One region of the Psychrobacillus sp. Z16_25 genome, then DNA from elsewhere that is predicted to be linked to it. Evidence: predicted binding sites of a transcription regulator. Region 1 holds the regulator's gene; the other holds the start of a gene.
The links. Region 1 encodes NrdR, which represses ribonucleotide reductase genes. Its sites were predicted from a motif close to AACACNATATATNGTGTT; they were not measured.
Positions count from the first base shown of each region.

Region 2: AC1VU3_RS16640 (vitamin B12-dependent ribonucleotide reductase) is a predicted target of NrdR. The motif match lies at 3,644-3,661, and genes of this name have one in related genera.

Region 1 is NZ_JBXEOV010000009.1:98,835-107,145, reverse strand. Features, by position in the region: gene polA (DNA polymerase I) at 1-1,964, shown strand, start outside; gene mutM (bifunctional DNA-formamidopyrimidine glycosylase/DNA-(apurinic or apyrimidinic site) lyase) at 1,977-2,849, shown strand; gene coaE (dephospho-CoA kinase) at 2,862-3,452, shown strand; gene AC1VU3_RS11155 (glyceraldehyde-3-phosphate dehydrogenase) at 3,572-4,606, shown strand; gene speD (adenosylmethionine decarboxylase) at 4,852-5,235, shown strand; gene nrdR (transcriptional regulator NrdR) at 5,356-5,820, shown strand; gene AC1VU3_RS11140 (replication initiation and membrane attachment family protein) at 5,845-7,194, shown strand; gene dnaI (primosomal protein DnaI) at 7,205-8,143, shown strand; T-box leader at 8,222-8,311, shown strand, end outside.
Region 2 is NZ_JBXEOV010000026.1:1,007-9,317, forward strand. Features, by position in the region: gene AC1VU3_RS16620 (alpha/beta fold hydrolase) at 1-745, shown strand, start outside; gene AC1VU3_RS16625 (ATP-binding protein) at 924-2,186, opposite strand; gene AC1VU3_RS16630 (rhodanese-like domain-containing protein) at 2,238-2,621, opposite strand; gene AC1VU3_RS16635 (lipoate--protein ligase family protein) at 2,729-3,565, shown strand; gene AC1VU3_RS16640 (vitamin B12-dependent ribonucleotide reductase) at 3,724-6,288, shown strand; gene AC1VU3_RS16645 (YqjF family protein) at 6,510-7,271, shown strand; gene AC1VU3_RS16650 (hypothetical protein) at 7,361-7,783, shown strand; gene AC1VU3_RS16655 (M24 family metallopeptidase) at 7,853-8,311, shown strand, end outside.

The sequences.
Region 1 (8,311 bases):
TGAGCGGGGCAAAGCTGAAAGAAAAGCTTGTTGTCAATGAAGAGCAAGCGAAGATGAGTAAGGTGCTTGCTACAATTGAAACAAATGCGCCAATTCAAGTGAGTCTTGAAGATATTTCCTATAGTGGACCTAATATGGATGAGGTCATTAAGGTATGGAAAGAACTTTCCTTTAAGACCTTACTAGAAAAGACAGAATATGTCGTGGAGGACCACGAAACTACTGAAACGAACTTTGAGGTGTTGGACAAGCTAAACCCAGCTATTTTGACGGATGAAATGGCTGTTCTATTAGAGATGTTTGATGAACAATACCATACTGCTCAACTATTGGGAGTAGCACTTTCAGATGGAGAAAAATCTTACTTCATTGAAGGTAGTGAGGCATTTCAATCAAATGAATTTTGCACATGGCTAGCAGATGAAAGCAAAACAAAATATGTAGCAGACTCTAAAGCTACACAAGCAGTGTGTAGAAAGCACGGTGTCACAATTACCGGTGTAGAGTTTGACCTTTTACTTGCAGCATATATTGACAATCCAGCTATCTCTTCAGAGGACGTTGCTTCCATCGCCAAAGAATATGGATACTATAATCTTTTCACTGATGAAAGTGTATACGGGAAAGGTGCGAAGAAGGCAACTCCAGAATTACAAAGGTTAGCAGAGCATGCAACTAGAAAAGCGCTTGGGATTTGGCACTTAAAGCCTATCGTAGAGAAAAAGCTGAAGGAAAACGAACAGTTTGAACTATATAAAGAACTAGAGCTACCACTTGCCTCTATTCTTGGTTCAATGGAATCGGATGGAGTAAGTGTGGACAGACAGGTCTTAGAAGACATGGGCAAGGACTTAGAAAGCAAGCTTCAGGACATCGAAAAGAAAATTCATGAGCTTGCCGGAGAATCCTTCAATATTAATTCTCCTAAGCAGCTAGGAGTAATTCTTTTCGAAAAGCTAGGTCTCCCTCCAATTAAGAAAACAAAAACTGGTTATTCTACAGCCGCTGACGTACTAGAAAAGCTAGCAAGCGAGCATCAAATCATTCAAGAGATATTATTATACCGACAGTTAGGAAAGTTAAACTCTACTTATATTGAAGGCCTTCTAAAGGAAATACATGTAGAGGATGGAAAAATTCATACTCGCTATCAGCAGGCATTAACTTCCACAGGAAGACTAAGCTCCATCAATCCTAACCTTCAAAATATACCAATTCGTTTGGAAGAAGGAAGAAAGATTCGAAAGGCTTTTGTACCGTCCAGACCTGGCTGGGTTATGTTTGCTGCTGACTATTCTCAGATTGAGTTACGAGTACTAGCCCATATGTCTAGAGATCAGAACCTAATAGAAGCGTTTATTCACGATATGGATGTTCATACAAAAACTGCGATGGACGTTTTTCAAGTTACTCAAGAGAATGTGACCTCGGAAATGCGCCGAGCAGCTAAGGCGGTTAATTTCGGGATTGTCTATGGAATCAGTGATTATGGACTTTCACAAAGCTTAAACATTACAAGAAAAGAAGCAGCAAATTTCATCGAGCAGTATTTGAACAGCTTCCCTGGCGTAAAGGAATATATGGATGAAACCATAGCAAAAGCCAAGCAGAAGGGTTATGTCACGACTATTTTAAATAGAAGAAGATATCTTCCTGATATTACAAGCTCGAACTTTAATTTAAGAAGCTTTGCAGAGAGAACTGCTATGAACACCCCTATTCAAGGCAGTGCGGCAGATATTATTAAAAAAGCGATGATTGATATGGCTGAAAGATTATCAAATGAAAAACTACAAACAAGAATGCTGCTCCAAGTGCATGATGAGCTTATTTTCGAAGCACCACAGGAGGAAATAGCAATACTAGAAAAAATTGTGCCAGAGGTCATGGAATCTGCCATTAAGCTGATTGTTCCCTTAAAGGTAGACTATGCATATGGTCCTTCTTGGTATGAAGCAAAGTAAGGAGTAATAGAAATGCCGGAATTACCAGAAGTAGAGGGGGTTGTAAGAGGCCTCCAGCCAGTAGTTACTGGAAAAACGATTAAGTCTGTCGATGTTTCAGAAACAATCCTTACCTCCAAGATGAAGGGGAAGGAAGCCATTATTAAAGGGAGCAGCGTAGAAGATTTTCAAAGGCTGCTAGTCGGAAAACAAATTACAAGCATTCAAAGAAGATCCAAATATATTTATTTTCATCTTCAACAAGATAAAAAGGAACAGCTCCTCGTATCCCACTTAGGGATGTCGGGGGCCTGGTTCTATGTACGGAGCATACTCGATATATTGGAAGAGAAATTTAGGAAACATGCGCACGTTACCTTACACTTTGAAGAAGGTGACATGCTTGTATATGCCGATATTAGAAGATTTGGTGAACTGCGATTTTTAGAAAAAGAGGCTGATCACCCTCCCTTACTATTAATGGCACCTGAGCCGTTTGATGAAAATGCCCTTGATCATTTCTTAGAGCTAAGTAAGCTCCCTAAATATGAAAATAAAGCGATTAAGGAATTTATCATGGATGGGCATGTCGTTTCAGGCTGTGGGAATATCTACGCAACTGAGGCGCTTTTTCGGATGAAAATACACCCTGCTAGAAAGGTAAAAAGGATTAGCAGAGAGAGAAAGATTCAGCTTTTCCAAGAAATTGTGATTGTTCTACTTGATAGCATCGAAAACGGAGGAAGTACTATTTCTGATTACCGTTCCATTAATGGTGGTGCGGGGAATATGCAACACAGGCTCCAAATGTATGGAAAAAAGGAATGTGGCGCTTGTGGCAGTAAAACGAAACAGCAAACAATTGGTGGTCGAACATCAACGTATTGTGGAAAATGTCAAAGGTAATGGGGGAACAAGATGATTATTGGATTAACAGGTAGTATTGCAAGTGGGAAGAGCACTGTTTCTAATATGCTGAAGTCTATGGGCTATCCCGTCATAGATGCTGACCTTGTAGCGAGAGTAGTGGTGGAAAAGGGGACAGAAACATTACAAGCAATTCAGTTTGCTTTTGGTGATGAAATATTAACGGAGGATGGGTCCTTAAATAGAGAAAAATTAGGATCCATCATCTTTCATTCTCCTGCTAAACGGAAACAGCTAAATGACATTATACATCCTGCAATCAGAGCAGAAATGCTCAGACAGAAAGAGGAGCTAATACAAGCCGGTCATCAAACAATTATTATGGATATACCCTTGCTCTTTGAAAGCAAGCTACAATCCTTTGTAGATAAAATCATTGTAGTGACCGTTACAGAGGAGACGCAGCTTCAAAGACTAATGAAAAGAAATAATTATACTTTAGAAGAGGCAAAAGCACGGATACACTCCCAATTGCCTCTCTCCATCAAAGAAAAGGGTGCAGATGCTGTCATATATAACAACGGTACGGTTCAATCGGCGGAAGAGCAATTAAAAAAAATATTGCTGTCATGGAATATATAATTGTTCGAATACTCCGAATATAATATACTGTCGTTTTAAGGCTGCATATTCATAAAAATGTGTTATACTAATTACGAGTAAAAAACAAAAAAGTATCACACGTTATAGGAGGATATAAAATGTCAGCTTCGGTAGCAATTAATGGTTTTGGTCGTATAGGTCGTATGGTATTTCGTCAGGCAATTTTTCAAGAGGATTTAAGAATAGTAGCAATTAATGCAAGATATTCACTAGAGACGCTTGCTCATCTGATTAAATATGATTCAACACACGGTACCTTTACTGGAGAAATTGAAATTACAGACAATGCTTTAGTAGTGAACGGTCAAAGAGTAGAAATTGTTAACGAGCGTGAACCAGAAAATCTTCCTTGGAAAGAATTGAACGTTGATATCGTGATTGAGTCAACAGGAAAGTTCAATGATGGAGAAAAAGCTTCTGGACATCTGAAAGCAGGAGCAAAAAAAGTCGTTATTACTGCACCTGCTAAAAATGAGGATGCAACAATAGTGATTGGAGTAAACGATGATCAATTAGATGTTGCAACACAAAATATCATCTCTAATGCAAGCTGTACAACAAACTGCTTAGCTCCAGTAGTAAAAGTGTTAAATGATTCATTCGGAATTGAAAATGGGTTAATGACAACTGTTCATGCCTATACAAACGATCAAAATAACTTGGATAACCCACATAAGGACTTAAGACGTGCTCGTTCTTGTGGGCAATCAATTATTCCTACTTCTACGGGAGCAGCTAAAGCGCTTTCACTAGTTCTTCCGGAACTAAAAGGGAAAATCCATGGTATGGCGCTTCGAGTTCCAACTCCAAACGTATCTTTAGTAGATTTAGTAGTGGATGTCAAACAACCAGTTACAGCAGAACAAGTCAATGAAGCATTTGTGAAGGCTGCGGAAGGTCCGATGAAAGGAATCCTTGGAATTTCAATGGAGCCACTTGTTTCTATTGACTATAACACTACTACTCAATCTAGTACTATTGATGGCTTAACTACTATGGTAATGGGAGATACAAAGGTGAAGGTTTTAGCTTGGTATGATAACGAGTGGGGCTATTCTGCTAGAGTAGTAGACTTAACGAAAAAAGTGGCTAATGCGCTACAAGTTGAGGATAACTTTGTAAGAAATAGCTGATTGAAGTGTCGTCTGGCCATTTATTAAATGGTCAACAACCTATATTTTAAAATTTTTTCCATCCTCTTTCTAAATTTCTAGAAAGAGGATTTTTTTATTGCCAAACGAATATATATATTCTATAATTGGAATCGTGTACTTCTAGTACATGGACTACTTAAAGGGTTAGGACCTCTTTGGACTAACTTTCCCCCGTGGTAGTCAACTTTGATAAAAATTAAACTAATCAAAGGGGGAAACGGACATTGGAGACAATGGGACGTCACATTATTGCAGAACTATGGGAGTGCGATTTTGACAAGCTTAACGATATGCAATTTATCGAGCAAACTTTTGTTGATGCTGCACTCAAATCTGGTGCAGAGGTTAGAGAAGTTGCATTCCACAAATTTGCACCTCAAGGTGTGAGTGGAGTCGTTATTATTTCTGAATCGCATTTAACGATTCACAGCTTTCCAGAGCACGGATACGCTAGCATCGATGTCTACACATGTGGAGATTTAGATCCGACAATCGCTGCTAACTATATTGCAGACGCTCTTAATGCTGGAACGCGCGAAACGCTCGAAATGCCTCGTGGTATGGGGCCAGTTAATGCACCAAAAGCACGTGTGTCAGTTCAAGCGTAAGAAAAACATGACTATAATGAGTGAGCAGAGGAAGAGATTCCTCTGCTTTTTCGATTTTATTGAAAAAAATTGTTATAATAGATATACAAAAATTTAATGTATGATTTAGGAGAGGTATATATGAGGTGCCCAGCATGCCAATTTAACGGTACGAAGGTAGTTGATTCACGCCCAGTGGATGACAACAAGGCTATAAGAAGAAGAAGGGAATGCGAAGACTGTGGTTTTCGATTTACCACTTTTGAAAAGGTAGAGGAAACGCCTTTAATTGTAGTGAAAAAGGATGGGTCTCGAGAGGAATTTAGTCGCGAAAAGGTATTGCGAGGTCTTATTCGAGCTTGTGAGAAAAGACCGGTGGCTTTAAGTCAGCTTGAAGATGTTGTTTATTTTATTGAGAAAGAGCTAAGAAGAACGGGGAATTCTGAAATTAAATCGGAAGAGGTCGGAGAAAAAGTGATGGACAAGCTTGCGGAAATAGATGAGGTAGCTTACGTTCGCTTTGCTTCCGTTTATCGACAATTCAAAGACATCAATGTATTTATTGAGGAACTAAAAGAGATATTAAAGAAAAACCCTTCGTTATAAAAGGAAAGAGATGGTGAATGAAGTATGTTATATAAAGAGCTGAATGCTACTGATTCATATAAAATTCGCTTGCCATATTCTTTTTCGGACTATGATCGTCAACTATTGACTTTGTTTTATCAGCCGCTCGTTGGTGCTGAGGGAATAAGTCTTTATTTAACCTTATGGGCAGATGGAGAATTAAAAGATGAGCATGAGTGGCCCCACTATCATTTAATGAATGTGCTGGGTGTGTCCCTAGGTAAGGTTTTTCAAGCAAGAATATCGTTAGAGGCAATCGGTCTGCTAAAAACCTGGCAAAAGTCTGAGGATAGCGGTAGAATGTTTTACTATGAATTAGAGGCGCCGCTTGACCCCGAATCTTTTTTGAAAGATCCATTGCTCTCGATGTTCTTATTTAATAAAATTGGAGAGCATGCATACAAGCAGCTTCGTAGCAGATACATACAAAATGCTGACTGGAACGAAGGGTATAAAGAAGTATCTCGTACTTTTTTAGATGTGTTCAAACCGTCAACTAGAGGAAAAACATCATTGTCTGTTGAAGAAGAGTATGAATCTAGGGGCGAGCGTGGGAAAATCCCATTTTATTATGACAGCTTTGATTTTGGTCTATTACAGGAGGGATTATCAGAGCAGCTTGTCCCTAAATCTGCTTTAACCTTTGAAGCAAAGGAATTAATCGCCAAGCTTGCTTACCTCTATAATTTAAGTCCAATTGAAATGCAGAAGGTAGTTATTCTAGCGTTGGACGAGGAGCTTCGCTTGACGGAAGCCAGATTGACGAAAGCCTGTGCAGAATATTACAAGCTGACAGTCTCTAAAACAGCCCCTGTCATAGAAAAGATAGAGCCAAAAGTATCTACTCCTGCACCAATTAGGTCCATGTCCAAAGAGGAAGAGCTTCTCTATTATTTAGAAAACACTCCTCCGGTTGACGTACTAAGAGATATTGCGAACGGGAAAGAGCCGATTTTAGCGGATGTTCAACTGGCTAATCATTTTGTGACGTATTTCAAAATGCCAATTGGTGTGGTTAACGTATTGCTGCAATATGTTTTGTTGCGAACTGATATGAAGCTTACAAAAAACTATGCAGAAAAAATAGCTTCCCATTGGAATCGTAAGGGTGTCAAAACAGCAAAGGAAGCAATGGAGCTTGCAAGAAAAGAGCATGAGCAATACCTAAAATGGAAGACAGAGGGCTCCAGCGCAAAAACTTATACGAAAAAGCCTACCAGAGAAGAAAAGGTACCAGACTGGTTCTATAAAAAAGATGGTAAGTTGAAACAATCAGGAAATGTAACGAACGGTATTCAAGACATTGATGCAGAGCGCCAAAAACTGATGGAAGAACTCGGAATAAAGAGGTAGGTGAAAAGAAATGGAACGAGTAAACGAAACATTAAAGAGAGTCATTTCCCCGGAAATATCTTCAAAATTAAGTGAACTACAGCAAGAGGTATTAGAAGATGCGGAAGTTCAAAAATTTATGGAACAGAATGCAGAAGTGATTACGAAAGAAATGGTAAGAAAGAGTTTAAACAAGCTTTATGAATTTAAATCTCAGTCACACCAATGCGAGGACTGTCCTTCCTTGGGTGAATGTATTAACCTCATGAAGGGCTATGAGCCGAAGCTTTATATTGACCGTAACTTGATCGATACAGAGTATATTCGCTGTCGTCGTGGGGTAGTGGAGGATGAGAGACGTAAGGTAACTTCTATGATTGATAGCATGCATATGCCGAAAGAAGTTATGGAAGCCAGCCTATCTAATATAGATCTGGAGGATGGAAGCAGGGTTGTTGCTGTTCGTGCTGCAAAGGATTTCTTAAATGAATGGGAGCAGACAAATGAACTGCCATCCAAAGGGCTCTATATATATGGGGAGTTTGGTGTAGGGAAGTCGTATTTGCTAGGAGCATTGGCAAACGAATTGGCAGCAAGACATATCCATTCCGTTGTTATCTATGTGCCAGAGTTCTTAAGAGAAATGAAGCAGGCTATTCAGGACCATACGTTGTCTCAAAAAATCGACTTTGTGAAAAAGGCTCCAGTACTCATGCTTGACGATATTGGTGCAGAGGCAATGACAAGCTGGACACGTGATGAGATATTAGGTACCATTTTACATTATCGAATGTCTGAGCGTTTACCTACTTTTATTACCTCTAATTTTAATTACAATGAGTTAGAGCATCACCTTTCAGTTACACAGAGAGGGGAAAAGGAAGTAGTAAAGGCAGGGCGTATTATGGAGCGTATACGTACCTTGACAGTGCCAATTATGCTACAGGGCAAAAACTGGCGTAATACGTAAAATCAAGGAGAAAATTGTTTAAATAACAACTTGCAAACAAACTTTTCCTAACGTATAATCAAGTTCATATAAGGATAACTAAATGCCTTGATGAGGACAATAATCAGTTTGTACGACTTTTTAGAGAGAGAAGCCTTGGCTGTAAGCTTCTTAAGTACCGGCAATCGA
Region 2 (8,311 bases), on a different contig from region 1:
TTCCGTATTGTTATTTATACACGGTGGAGGAGTTAGTGGCTGGATGTGGGAAGAGCACGTTGCTTATTTTCATAATTATCATTGCATTGTACCTGATTTGCCAGGACATGGTAGGAGTGAAGCTAAAGAATGCTTTTCTATCAAGAAGTGTGCAGAAGAACTTATAGATTATTTAAAGACGAACGTACCTAATAAGGAGATTATTGTGGTTGGCTTTTCGATTGGAGCACAAATAGCACTTGAAATGCTTGCCAAAGAGCCAACAATGATAGATTACGCGATGATTAATAGCGCCACGGTAAAGCCGATGCCCTTAATAAAGAAAATGGTGAAGCCCACTGCCTTGCTGTCTTATCCACTAATAAAAAATAAGAAATTCTCGAAACTTCAAGCAAGGTCACTGTTCATACCAGAGGACAAATACGAGCAATACTATAAGGAAAGTCTTAATATATCAAAAACGATATTACTTTCTATGCTTGAAGAAAATATGTCCTACGAATTACCCGAATGTTTTAAGTCTAACCAGTCAAAGTTGCTTGTGACTGCAGGAAATAAAGAAAGAACAGTAATGAAGGATTCCGTTTTTGAGCTTATGTCCAGACACAATAATTGTAAGGCACTAATACTACCAAGCATTGGTCATGGGCTACCTTTGGCTGAGCCTTTACTTTTTTGTATGCTACTAGAGGAATTTCTAGAGGAGGCAAAGAGTGAGTCTACCAATTTCGTAGGGAGCCTCTAATGTTTAAAATATAGAAAGGGACCGTCTAAAAAAGTCATTTTGAGACGGCCCCTTGCTGTTAGGGACGGGACATATTGATGCGACCACCCCAGGAGCAATGATAAATAGCATATATCTATCAAAGCAGGAAGGGGTCCATAAGTTTTCTACTTAATGGGACACCCCTTTTATTTTTGATTTAAAAACCTATAGAGCTATCGGAGTCTTCCCAAGCATTTTTGTTAGAGCGTTTATTTTGTTCTTGTAGTTCTCTAATTCGTTTTTCATATCCAAGCTCTCCGTCATAATGCCAATTGAGGGCAACGGACATATACAGCTCGTTTAGCTGAGACATCGAAAGACCGGTAGAGCGTTTCGCTGCATCTGCAAGCTGCTCATCTGAGAAGATATGCTGAATATCTAATTTAACTAGATATTCTTTCCGCTGCTTTTCAGATGGAGAAGGTATCTCATAAGCACGGTCAAATCTTCCAGCTCGGTTAATTAAGGCAGGATCAATTTTTTCAGGGTAATTGGTTGTACCGATAATGAAAAGTCCCTCTCTCGATTGGACACCATCCAGCGTGTTTAGGAAGATGGAACGAGTATATTCAGGCATGGAATCTATATCTTCTATTACAAGAATCGCTGGTGCTAGTCTTGTAACTATTCCAAAGACACTTTGTATAGAATGGCTCCCAGTGAATTCAGTTATTTGCCAATACACGACTGGAGCTTTTGTGGAGCCGGTTATGGATTTTACCAAAGTGGTTTTACCGTTACCGGGTGAACCATAAAGAAGTATTCCTCTTTTATATGGTAAGCCGTATTCTTTGAAGAATCTTCCATCTTCTTTAAAAAATTCATCAATGGATCGAAAAATATCTCTCTTGATGGATTCCTCGAGTAGAACATCCTCTCTATTTACTACTGCTTGTTCTCCATACTTCCTTCTTTGCACACCATTTTCTGTATCCACGAGATAGGTGATTGATTGCATAAGAAGTTTTCTCATCTTTTCGTCGATCTCGTTTAGGAAATATATAGCTTTTTGAGGTGATGTTGCAAAAAAGTGAAATGCTGGCCAGGTATGGTCAAAGGAAAAATAGAATGTATGTGTGATTGCTACCTCATAATCAGGGAAAAAAACTAATTTATTGTCAAAGGATAACAAGTTTTCTAGTTGACTATCCATAGTAAACTCAGAATTACTAGAGATTTTATAGGAGGGCTTTGATTCGTATATAGTTGCTAATACATCGTAATTGATCAAGTTGTTTTCCATCATTTCTAGTAGACTGGTATCATATTGCGTGATGTCTAAATCTATAGGTACCCAGTTTCCTTCTTTATGTACTTGTAACAATTCAATGACTCTCCGATTAAATATCGCATAATTTTCATATGCAGGATGAGTCTCTCTGTATATTTCCTTGTTTGGGAATAGAATCTTTTTTTTCATTTTTTCCTCCAATAAAAAAGGTTTCTCCTTGAAAGAAGAAACCTTATGAGATTATTTTGATTTTATTTTCCCTGTCCAAGTTTTGAATCCACCTTGAAGCTGATAAAGGTCTGTATATCCTTTTTTCTTAAGGAATAATGCTGCTCGAGAGCTTCTTGCACCATTTTGATCATAAAGATAAACTGGTTTGTCAGGTCGGATTTCTTTGAAGCGCTGTCTAAGCTGCGTGGAAGGGATATTACGTGCGCCTAAAATATGTCCAGCATCAAATTCTTTAGGCTCCCTTACATCAATTAGCTGGGCTTTTCGATAACCCTTGATAAATTCTTCTTGGTTGAGATTTGTTACTGCTTTTTTTATGCGGAATGCAGAAATAGCCGCATACGCTACCAGTATTACTAATACTGCAATGATAGTATATAGAATTTCTAACACGGTCTTTCCCCTTTCTATGCTTAAATCTATTATAAAAGATTTGCTAGATACAATTCAATCTATTTGATAAAATGAATATCGTTATGCTTTATAAAGGAGGACGTCTGTTGGAAAAGGCTAAATGGTACTATTTGGATTCTGGTCCTTGTGATCCAGCTTATAATATGGCAATGGATGAAGCACTCCTAGACTGGCATAGCGAGGGACTCATCCCTCCGGTAATTAGGTTTTATGAATGGAATCCTGCTACTCTATCGATAGGTTATTTTCAGTCTGTGCAAAAAGAAGTGAACATGGAGGCTGTTAAAGCTCAGCGTTTGGGCTTTATTAGACGACCGACTGGAGGTAGGGCAGTGCTCCACGAACATGAATTAACATATAGTGTCGTTGTTTCGGAAAAATACCCTGATATGCCGACTACCGTAACAGAAGCTTACCGTAAAATAAGTGAGGGGTTATTAAGAGGATTCCAGCATCTTGGTTTAGATGCTTATTTTTCCATTCCTAGCACAGTGGAAGAACTAGAGTCTTTAAAGAAGCCGAAAACAGCCGTCTGTTTTGACACACCAAGCTGGTATGAGCTTGTTGTAGCAGGAAGGAAAGTAGCTGGCAGTGCACAAACAAGACAAAAAGGTGTTATTTTACAACACGGTTCTATTCTTTTGGACCTAGATATTGAAAAGCTGGTTAATACTTTTCGTTTCTCCTCGAAGGAAGAAAAAGAAAGGGTTGAAGCTAGTGTATCTCAGAAAGCTGTTGCGATTAACAAATTATTACAAAATCAGATTTCAATCGACATGTGTAAGCAAGCTTTTAAAAATGGATTCGAAGATGCTTTACACATTGACTTAATAGAATTTCGATTGACCTCTGAACAAGAAAGTTATGTAAATGAGCTTGTTAACGAGCGATATGGGAGAAAAGAATGGAATTTTAGAAAATAAAAGTCACTAAGACATATAGAGAAAAGCAAAAATAGGAAATAATACTTAAATTTACATTCTTTATATTAATTGCTTTACACCTCTATATATAGTGCCGTATGATAAATAAAACTACTACATCTTGTATATAAGAGAGATGTAGAATGGAGGAAGCATAAATGGTAACCACTACAAATGTAACAGCTTTGGATTTAAATATTCCTCAACTTAACAAGGACATCGATTTATTTCCTCAAGTTCATCCAATAACGGAAGATATGAAATTGACACATAAGGGTGTCTCTCGACTTGTTATGATTGATCGCTACTCTTTTAAAGACACTGAAAAGAAAACGCTAAAAGTAGGAGATTTTGTCGTTTTAACGGTAAAAGAAGATCCTAAATTTCCAGCAAGAGGTCTAGGGTATATTGTGTCAATTGACAAAGAGGCTAAAACAGCAGAAGTTTTAATCGAAGAGGACTATCGAAGTGCAATTGACGACAGCTCCAAGCTAAAAACAGGCATCATTACTAGACCGTTAAGTGTGATTGAAAAGCCACTGGAAGTTTTCTATGAGCAAATCGCAAAGCGTAATGCTACTGGACTTGCTTCTGTAGAGAAAACGGAAGAAAAAAGAGCCGAATGGTTTGAAAAGTTCTATCAACAGCTAGTTTCTCTTAAATTCATTCCAGCTGGACGAGTTCTATATGGAGCAGGTACTGGTACGGATGTAACCTACTTTAACTGTTATGTAATGCCATTTGTTGCTGATTCTAGAGAGGGGATCAGTGATCATCGAAAACAAGTAATGGAAATTATGAGCCGTGGTGGTGGTGTTGGTTCAAATGGATCCACACTTCGCCCGCGCAACACATTGGCTCGTGGGGTAAACGGTAAATCCTCTGGTTCTGTCTCTTGGTTAGATGATATAGCTAAACTCACACATTTAGTGGAGCAAGGTGGTTCAAGACGTGGTGCGCAGATGATCATGCTAGCGGATTGGCATCCAGATATTGCAGAATTTATTATTTCTAAAATGCAAAACCCTCGTATTCTAAGATTTTTAATTGAGAATACAAATGATGAAACGATTAAACAGCTTGCAAAGGACAAGCTTAAATTTAAGCCTTTAACTCCTCAAGAAGAAGCGATGTATCAAGGTTTATTAAACTATAAATCCATACCTGGCCTTGGAGGCTTCAGTGAAGACATTATAAAGGATGCTGAAACAAAGCTTAGAGATGGCGGCACATATACAGTGCATAATCCTGAATTTTTAACAGGTGCCAATATCTCCGTTACGTTAACAGACGAGTTTATGAATGCTGTTGAGGAGGACGGAGACTTTGCCCTTCGTTTCCCAGCTATAGAGACCTATACGGAAGAAGAGATGGAGTTTTATAACCAAAACTGGCATCTAGTTGGAGATGTGCGTGAATGGGAGCGCATGGGCTACAAAGTAAGAACATACCGTACTGTAAAGGCGAAAGAGCTATGGAACCTAATTAATATCTGTGCTACGTACTCTGCAGAGCCAGGTGTATTTTTTATTGATAATGCCAACGATAAAACAAACGCTGTCGCATACGGCCAAAAAGTTGTTGCTACAAACCCATGTGGGGAGCAGCCATTAGCACCTTACTCCGTGTGTAATTTAGCAGCAGTTAACCTTGCGCAATTTGCAAATAAAGAGGATAAAACAGTCGACTATGAGGCTTTGAAGGAAACTGTAAGAGTTGGGGTTCGTATGCAAGATAACGTAATTGACGCGACACCATATTTCTTAGAGGAAAATAAAGTACAAGCTCTGGGAGAACGCCGAGTAGGACTTGGTGTAATGGGTCTAGCTGACTTATTGATCTACTGCGAGAAGGAGTATGGTTCTGAGGAAGGGAACGCGCTCGTGGAAGAAATCTTTAAGACGATTGCAGTTACAGCGTACGAAACTTCTACAGAGCTTGCGACCGAGAGAGGAAGCTTCCCATTCTTAACGGGAGAGACCGAAGAAGAAACAATGCGTCTTCGCAGAGCATTTACAGAAACAGGCTTCATGCAATCAATGCCGGAAGAAATTCAACAAGCTGTACTGGAAAAAGGAATTCGAAACTCTCATCTATTGACTGTGGCACCAACCGGTTCAACAGGAACGATGGTAGGGGTATCTACAGGGCTTGAGCCATATTATTCTTTTACTTATTACAGAAGTGGACGCTTAGGTAAGTTTATTGAAGTGAAAGCTGATATTGTTCAAGAGTACCTAAATGAACATCCGGAAGCAGATGCTAATAATCTTCCTAATTGGTTTGTTACAGCGATGGAGCTGTCACCAGAAGCGCACGCTGATGTTCAATGTATCATTCAACGATGGATTGATAGCTCCATCTCTAAAACTGTAAACGCACCGAAGGGTTATACAGTGGAGCAGGTAGAGGCAGTTTATGAAAGACTTTATCGTGGCGGTGCAAAAGGTGGTACTGTTTATGTGGACGGTAGCCGTGATTCACAAGTACTGACACTGAAGGCTGAAGAAAATACAATGGACGATGTAACACATGAAGAAAAGGTTCTAGAAAAGAGACCGATAGTCCTTATTGATACAATACAAGATATACGGTCGACCAATGTGAAAATCGGTTCAGAAGTAGGGAACACGTGCCCTGTTTGTCGAAAAGGTACAGTCGAAGAAATGGGTGGCTGTAACACATGTACAAACTGTAACGCACAGTTAAAATGTGGGCTCTAAACTCAAGGCTTAGCAATTGCTCGTTTACATTAAGTTGCATTATATAATATAAGGTGTATGATAAATGGCACTCCTTTGGCTCTTATAATCCAAAGGAGTGTTTTTTATTTTGGTAATAAATCTCTTCTACTTGGAAATGCTGTGTTTTCTTTCGGTTAATATAAAGTCCATTTGGGTATAAAGAAAACAAAAGGGGTATCGAAGCTTGAAGGAGGGGTAGTGTGTCAATACGTGATAATATTCAAAAAACCGAAAGTTGGGATGCAAGTCATCGTGGCTGGCCATTACCTAAAATTCCTTGGGCGATGAAACAAGTATGGAATAATGTCCTGTTCGCACATTATCCTGTGGACCCGGTTAAACTAAAAAAGCTGATGCCAGAACAGCTCCCCTTAGATACTTTCAACGGAATGGCCTGGGTAGGAATTGTTCCATTTTATATAACAGGCTTAAGAGGGAGGGGCATCCCACCAATCCCTGGCACCAATCGTTTCCCAGAATTAAATGTTAGAACTTACGTAACGATTGATGGAAAACCAGGTATTTATTTCTTTAGCTTGGATGCAATGAACAGCTTGGCTGTGAAAGCGGCTAGAACCTTTTTGCATTTGCCATATGTTTATGCTCATATGTCAGTGAAAGAGGATGGATTTTTAGTCGAATATGAAAGTAAAAGGAAGAGCCAGCTTGAGCCTAAATTAGTTTGTAGCTACAAGCCTGTATCTAAGCCCTATTATCCAGCGAAGGGTTCATTTGCAGAATGGATGGCAGAAAGATACTGTTTATATACAGTGAATGACACAGGGAAGATTCTAAGAGGAGAAATATTACATCCGCCTTGGTTATTGCATGATGCCCAGGCAAATTTTTATTTGAATACAATGCTATCTAAACAAGGGATTGAAGTAGAAAATGATGAGCCGATATTGCATTTCTCTCAGCGAAAGGAAGTAAAAATTTGGCCGTTTTTAATAGAGGATTGAAAATAATCTATGGAATGGGAGAATTTCTTGGTCATAATTGATTAATTCATTTTTCTTTTTCACAAACTACCCTTTAAGGAGGGTATTTTATGAAATGGTTATCTATTGTAACAAGCTTATCAGCAGCATTATTAGCGCTCATACTATTGAAATTTCTTTCTTTTTTTCATTTCGTGAAATGGAACCCAGTTGGTTATACGAAAAAGTTTGATATTTTTGTCGACAGCCATTGGATAATAAAATGGGGAATATTGTTTTTAGTTATTTGGGCTATAGGAATCGGGTTATATTTTTTGAGTATTTTATTTATAAAAGTACCTGTTTCAATCACTAGTCTTGCTTTAGGATTAATAATCGCCTTCGTTGCTGAATGGTTCATAATAGACGGAGAGTCAGCAGTTAAGACAATTAAAAAGATGTCTATTCCATTTATTTGTATCGTACTAATCCTTTCGAGATTTATCGTAGAGTCAGCAATTTTCCAATCTCAGGATGATCCTATTGAAAAATGAAAATTTACCGCTTTCTTCTCCTATGATAAAATGATTCAGAGTGGTCATTAAAATAAGAGAAGAGGGCTAATGATGAAATTGGAAAAGTTACGTGCAGCTTTACAGGAACATGGTGTGGATGCTCTATTAATCACCAACGAAAATAGCCGTCGTTACATGACTGGCTTTACTGGAACAGCAGGGGTTGCCATTGTTTCGCAACAGGATGCCATTTTTATCACTGATTTTCGATATACAGAGCAGGCTGCGAGTCAGGTAAAAGATTTTCGTATAGTCCAACATAAGAAAACATTAGTAGAGGAAGTCTCAACCCAAGTAGAAGCAATGGGAATCAAATCTTTAGGATTTGAGAAGGAAGACGTATCCTACGGTACCTACGAGGTATATAAGAAAGCAGTTTCTGCTGACTTGGTTCCACTTGCTGGTCTTGTAGAAAAAATTCGCTTGATTAAGACGGATGAAGAGATTAGTATAATAAAGGCAGCCTGTCGTATTGCTGATGAAGCTTACGAGCATATTGTGACATAC